Regions from separate parts of the Psychrobacillus sp. FSL K6-1464 genome, predicted to be linked through region 2. Evidence: riboswitches for the same ligand, from Rfam matches in the RefSeq annotation. Region 2 holds a riboswitch; each other region holds the start of a gene.

Region 1 (2,274 bases), 3.2 Mb from region 2:
GAATTGATTTAATAGAGGCTGCACAGCAAAAAATGAAGAAAAATGCTTTGAAATATCCATTACCTGAAGACAACACTGTACTTATAAGTGAAAAAAGTTGACCCGTTATCGGTCAACTTTTTTTTGTTGAAACCATTGAAAAAATGACATTAATAATAGCGCAGTAATAGCCCCAGTTGTATCCAACAAGACATCTTGAAGAGAAGCTGTACGACCACTTGTAAACGATTGTCGAAATTCATCGGCAACAGCAAGAAGCATAGTGATCACAACTGTTGTAATTTTAAGATACTTAAATGGAGGTAACGCAATATAAATGGCTAAAGCAATGATTCCAAAATAAACAAAATGGGTACCTTTTCTTATCAAAAATTCTACAAAAGCATAGTAGCCACGCTCTTCCACAGAAACGAGAATGCCCCAGTATGGAACTTCAAAAATACGAAGAAAAGATTCTAATGGTTTGTTAGGAAGCCATGCTTTTAAGACATCCTGCATAGATTGCTGTTCAGCTGGCTGCCCTGATGCCAAAAATACAATAACAAGTAATATTAAAAGCGGGATAAGTTTTTTCATATACTGACATTAGCACAAAACTGGTGAGTTTACATGCATGAAAATTATTGTGCCTGCTAGGGAGTTGGCTATGATAAACTAATAGTAAGTGAATAATTTTCGCAGGGAAAAGGTGCTAACTTGTTAGCTTAATTTGGGAATTCGGTTAAAATCCGAAGCTGTTTCCGCAACTGTAAATGCTGATGAAATAAGAAAAATACCACTGTTGACTAGTCAATGGGAAGGTTCTTAGAGTAAATTGATGCATAAGCCAGGAGACCAGCCTTTTCTTGAACGTATAGATACTCTTCGGAAGTTAAGGGATTGTACGGCACGTTTCTATTTTTCTGTTTTTTTATCGTTAAATAGGTATCACGCCGCCCTTATTTGGGTGGCGTTTTTTTTGTGCTGTTAACTAACAAAGTATTATATGCTTGAAAATTCACCAATAAAAGGAAAGGAGGAGAAGTAATGAAAAAAGATATTCGCTATATTTGCTATCCGTTTATGCGTGAAACACCTTCTACTGTAGATTTTGAAATCCGTACAGATTCGTTGACTACTCGTATTGGATTAGCAGCTTCTTTAACAAAGGATATACCAAAGATTTATGAGGATCTGATGTATTTGGCACCAATGGCTTACCATTTAAACGGGTCTGTTCGAGGGAAGATAGCCATTTCAGAAGACGATTTACAAGTTCTAAGTGATATGTACGATTTCTATGTAGAGGAAGTAAAAGGTAGAGTAGATATATTTGTACTACCACAGGGTACGACTGCGACTTGTGAATTACATGTTTGTAGAAGTGAAGCAAAAAAGTCAGTTAGAGCTCTTCATAAAGTTTCGTTAGAAAGAGAAATTCCTGAGATTTTGTTTGACTATGCACAGTTATTAGCAAATGTGTTGTTTGTGATGGCAGTTTATGTGAACAAACATCATGGAGTGGAAGAAATTCAATTTGTCAGTAAATCATATCCAATGAGAAAAAAGAAACAACTGGAGGAATAATACTATGAAGAAAAATTATTTATTTAATTGGTTGTCGGTGCTGCTATTTTCATTCTTGCTTGTAGGGTGTTCTGCGGAAGAGAAGACAACTGTGGAAAAACAAGAGGAAGTAGTAGAAGAAGTAAAAGAATACACAGTAACTGATGATGTAGGAAATGAAATTACATTCGAAGAAGTACCCGAAACGATTGTTTCTCTTCAACCGAGCAATACAGAGATTCTTTTTGCTTTAGGTGTAGGAGATAAAATTGTAGGAGCAACAGATTATGATACATATCCTGCAAAAGCACTCGAAATAGAGCGAGTATCGGATTCAGTTGCATTTAATGCGGAAAGAATTACAGAACTGAACCCAGATGTAGTAATAGCGTATACAATTGGCCAAGAAGAAGCATTGCAACTTCTGGAAGATGCCGGATTAAAAGTCTTTGTAATTGAGTCTGCAACTTCTTTTGAAGATGTATACGAAGATATCGAGCAATTGGCTACTGTAATGGGCATTGAAGAAAAAGGGCAAGAAGTTATTTCTTCTATTCAGGATACTATTCAAGGAGTTCAAGAAAGAGTAAAATCTGCTACTCCATTAAAAAAGGTATATTATGAAATTAGCCCATCTCCAGATATTTATACAACTGGTAGTAAAACATTCCAACAAGAAATTTTAGCAGCAGCATCGGTCGACAATGTATTTAGCGATCAAGAAGGTTG
Region 2 (2,274 bases):
TGTTCACTTAAATTATATAGGGATTGAAGCTTTAAGGTGTCTAGAAGAACTAAAGATCGGGTAAAGAATACATAGGAAAAGCAATCAGGAGGTAATTTTTAATGAAGAATCATATTGTTGGCGTATACGAAAATGAACAACAAGCAGCTGAAGTTGTGGAAGATTTAAAAGCGAAGGGCTATACAACCGAAGAAATTTCAGTTATTGCTAAAAATATAAATGAAACATCTGAAATCGCACAGGAATTAAAACCCTCCACAAAGGATGGAGCAATTGTTGGAGCTGTAACTGGAGGAGCAATTGGAATAGCAGGGGTGATAGCAGGGTTATCCACTATATTAATCCCAGGGTTTGGTGCTGTGTTGGCTGCAGGTCCAATTATTACAACAATTGGCGGAGCAGTAGTAGGAGCCAACTCTGGTTCTGGAGGATTAAAACATGCTCTTATGGAAATTGGAGTTCCAGATAATGAAGCTGAACTCTATTCGAATGAAGCACAGGATGGTAAAATCCTGGTATTTCTTCACCCTAAAGAGTGAGGGTCGATTGAGTGGTCAAAAGTAATGTTTGCAAAAATAATATCAAGTGATTTTAGCTAAAAATCGCTGAATCACTTGATGTATTAGTTCCCCTAGAGAATTGACAGCTTGAATTAGGAGTTGCTCAGTTAAACACAATATGTTAGATTATATAAATGAACTAAACACAATATATAGTATGTTAACGATGAAAAGGTACCTTTATGGTTTAAAAGGGAATTCGGTAAAATGCCGAAGCTGTCCCCGCAACTGTAAGTGTGGACGACTGTTGAATAGCCACTGCGAGTGATCGTGGGAAGGACAACAGAAGGATGAAACACGAGCCAGTAGACCTGCCTTTTCATCGGTAAGCAACACTTTCTTCGGGGGTTGAGAGGTGGGAGCGAAGGCCTCTATCTCGAATGATTGATATGTCTTGTTGTATCCTACACTTTTAATTTTGAGCGATGTCTCAGCCGAAGATGGCTGTGTCATCGCTTTTTTTGTTTTGTGGTTTGGAGGGAAGTGCCACATAACTGTAACCGTTTAAAAAATAGGAGGAATTCAAATGACAATCATCTCAAACACAACGAAACAAGAAGTCCTACATAATCTAACAAAAGAATTTGGGGAGGAAAAAATTACTCCTCTTATAAAAACACATGAAAGATGGATGCAAAAACACCCGGAAGGTACAATAGCTGCTTGGTCGAAGTCAATGTCACTAGAAGCATTAAGTTTTCTAGATGAACAAGAAACGTACTGGACCTTTGTAGCAGCAAGAGTTCATTTAGCGCAGGTGTATGAACAAGTAGCTGAGAGAAGAAACACAACTGTGGATGCAGTGTACACAAAGTTTGCTAGTAATGTTCAACTGTTAAGTGATAAAGGCATTTACGATAAACGTCTTAAACAAGCATACTCACTACAAGAACTAGAGCAGCTATCTGAAATCCTCGTACAGGAAAGAGATTATTTATTTACTTATATCGGTCTAAAAACACTATTAGATCGATATGTAGCGAAGGACTTTGATAAAACAATAGTCGAACTGCCTCAGGAACGTTGGCTTATTATTGCAATGACACTGATGAAGGATGAGCAAGAAAATCGTTTAGAGAAAGTAAAAGAATCCTATTGGGCGATGAGCAACCTATATATGACAGTAGCAACACCAACACTATCTAATGCAGGTAAGCCTCATGGACAGCTCTCTAGCTGCTTTATCGATACGGTAGACGATAGCCTTCAAGGAATCTACGATAGCAATACGGACGTTGCAACCCTATCCAAATTTGGCGGGGGTATAGGTGTGTATATGGGCAAAGTGCGTAGCCGTGGATCTTCTATTAGAGGTTTTGTTGGTGCTTCCAGTGGTGTGCTTCCTTGGATTAAACAACTTAATAATACAGCAGTAAGTGTTGATCAGCTTGGGCAACGCCAAGGGGCAGTAGCTGTGTATTTAGATGTTTGGCATAAAGATATATTTACATTTTTAGATTTACGTTTAAATAACGGTGATGAACGACTACGAGCGCACGATATTTTTACTGGTGTATGTTTGCCCGATTTATTCATGGAGAAAGTCGATGCTAGAGAGGAATGGCATTTATTTGACCCTCATGAAGTTCGTCAGCTTAAAGGCTATTCTTTGGAGGACTTTTATGATGAAAAACGTGGCGATGGATCATTCCGCCAAAAGTACGAGGAATGCGTTAGCGATCATCGCTTGTCTCGTGAAACTGTTCCCGCTATC
Region 3 (2,274 bases), 390 kb from region 2:
AAAGCTGTTACCATGCGTGAACTTGTAGAAGAAGTAGGACTGGATGCAGTACGTTATTTCTTCGGTATGCGTTCAGGTGACTCACATATGGATTTCGATTTAGACTTAGCTGTTTCTCAATCCAATGAAAACCCAGTATTCTACGCGCAATATGCACACGCACGTATTTGTTCGATTTTACGTTCAGCAGAAACGCAAGGAATGAAAGTGTCGACTGATTCACTTGAATTATTGCAAAGTGAAAAAGAATTAGACTTACTTAAAAAAATTGGTGACTTCCCACAGATAGTTGCAGATGCTGCAAAACTTCGTGCTCCTCACCGTATTGCAATCTATATCCAAGAACTAGCAACGACTTTCCATAGCTTCTATAACGCAGACAAAGTATTAAATGCGGATAATCTTCCTCAAACAGAAGCTCGTCTGGCACTAGTAACTGCTGCGCGAGAAACAATTGCAAATGCCTTACGTTTACTAGGTGTATCTGCTCCGGAACAAATGTAAATAGCAAACCCTCGACTTCGGTCGAGGGTTTTTGTAATTCTGCTTCGAATAAAGAGAGTAAATTTGGAGAAAATATCCTCATAGCCTCCAACAGCAAATAAACAGGGCACGTCGGCAAGTAGTATTTCCAACTTAAGCGCCAGTAAAAGTCGGCTGAGAGTGAGTAAACAACAATCGAACGCAAGTAACCACTTATAAGAGAGAGATGAGCATCTATACGAGAGTAATCGAAGCCTACACGAGAGTGTATCTGTCCTATACGAGATTGACCCATCTATATGAGAGAGCTAATGATCTATACGAGAGAGATTTCAATCTATACGAGAGCAACATCGTCATGTAAGAGAGAGTCTCCCACTATCCACCAGTAAAAAGGTCAGACAACGCTTTCCTCAAAACGAAGTCGACAGGTATACAAAATAAGGTATAATGAAGGCAAAGCAATATGAATAATTTAATGCATAGAGGTGCTCTCGCAATGGATTGCTGGAGTTAAAAGGGAAGCTGGTTAAAGTCCAGCACGGTCCCGCCACTGTAAGTGATAGAACATATCACGAGTCAGAAAACCTGCCTATATGCTTTGCACCCGTTACCTACGAGGATAGGTTTGGTGTAAATCTGGCTCGTTGTGACTTCGCGCAGGTTTATACCTATCTATCTCTCATCATAGGATGGGAGATTTTTTATTGTCTAAATTAGGAGGAATGTAAAATGAAAAAACGATGGTTAATCGCTGTAATGGCGGTACTTTTATTAGTTGGATGCGCACAGGAAGAAACGAAAAAGGTAGAAAGTACTGAGACGGAGCAGTCGGCCAGTGAAAATATAGAATTCCCAATGACATTGACGGATGCCGTTGGAGAAGAAGTTACGTTAGAGGCAGCTCCGGAGAAAATCATCTCCATGATTCCTAGTAATACAGAGATCTTATTTGCACTTGGGTTGAATGAGGAAATTATAGGGGTAAACGATTTTGAAAGCTATCCAGAAGAGGCATTAGAGAAAGAAAAAATCGGTGGCATGGAGTTCAATGTGGAAAAAATCCTTTCGTTAGATCCGGACATTGTGTTTGCGCATGAATCGATTGTAGGAATGGCGGAAGCTGGACTGCAACAACTACGTGATTCGAATATTTTGGTGTATGTGGTGAGTGACGCTAAGGATTTTGCTGAAACATATACAACTATTGAAGAAATGGGTCGAGCTACTGGGAAACTTAAAGAAGCCCAAAAAATTGTAGAAGACATGAAAGTAAAAGTAGAAGATATCCAACAAAAAGTACAAAAAGTAGAATCGAAGAAAACTGTATTTGTTGAGACTTCGGATGTTCCAGAAATTTATACAACAGGGAATGGAACGTTCATGCAAGAGATATTAAATATGTTGAATGCTACAAATATTATGGAGGATCAAGAAGGTTGGGTAAAAATTGATCCCGAAGAAATTGTAAGTCGTAACCCAGATGTAATGCTTATCACATACGATTACGTAGAAGGTATTGTAGAACAAGTGAAACAACGTGATGGATTTGATACAGTTACTGCTATTCAAAATGATGCAGTGATACAAGTAAATGAAGACACGACGAGCAGACAAGGTCCACGTTTAGTGGAAGGATTAGAAGAAGTTGCGAAAGCAATCTATCCGGAGGCTTTTAGTGAGTAAATCAATGATCGGTTACATCATGTCCATTTTTGTGCTTTTGTTAGCAATTTGGCTTGGTGTATCGGTCGGTTCTGTGAAGGTGCCGATCCAAACGTTATGGGATAC

The links. Region 2 has a riboswitch for cobalamin ahead of MKX39_RS01080 (ribonucleoside-diphosphate reductase subunit alpha). Riboswitches for the same ligand answer to the same signal wherever they lie in the genome.
Region 1: linked by a shared signal. The riboswitch ahead of MKX39_RS17285 (hypothetical protein) and the one ahead of MKX39_RS01080 (ribonucleoside-diphosphate reductase subunit alpha) in region 2 are both predicted to bind cobalamin.
Region 3: linked by a shared signal. The riboswitch ahead of MKX39_RS02945 (ABC transporter substrate-binding protein) and the one ahead of MKX39_RS01080 (ribonucleoside-diphosphate reductase subunit alpha) in region 2 are both predicted to bind cobalamin.

What each region holds. Positions count from the first base shown of each region.
Region 1 is NZ_JBBOOP010000001.1:3,406,802-3,409,075, reverse strand. It holds gene MKX39_RS17295 (nucleotide pyrophosphohydrolase) at 1-101, shown strand, start outside; gene MKX39_RS17290 (VanZ family protein) at 106-576, opposite strand; cobalamin riboswitch at 670-857, shown strand; gene MKX39_RS17285 (hypothetical protein) at 1,027-1,566, shown strand; gene MKX39_RS17280 (ABC transporter substrate-binding protein) at 1,571-2,274, shown strand, end outside.
Region 2 is NZ_JBBOOP010000001.1:205,540-207,813, forward strand. It holds gene MKX39_RS01075 (general stress protein) at 102-539, shown strand; cobalamin riboswitch at 716-893, shown strand; gene MKX39_RS01080 (ribonucleoside-diphosphate reductase subunit alpha) at 1,087-2,274, shown strand, end outside.
Region 3 is NZ_JBBOOP010000001.1:591,962-594,235, forward strand. It holds gene argS (arginine--tRNA ligase) at 1-504, shown strand, start outside; cobalamin riboswitch at 953-1,093, shown strand; gene MKX39_RS02945 (ABC transporter substrate-binding protein) at 1,216-2,169, shown strand; gene MKX39_RS02950 (FecCD family ABC transporter permease) at 2,174-2,274, shown strand, end outside.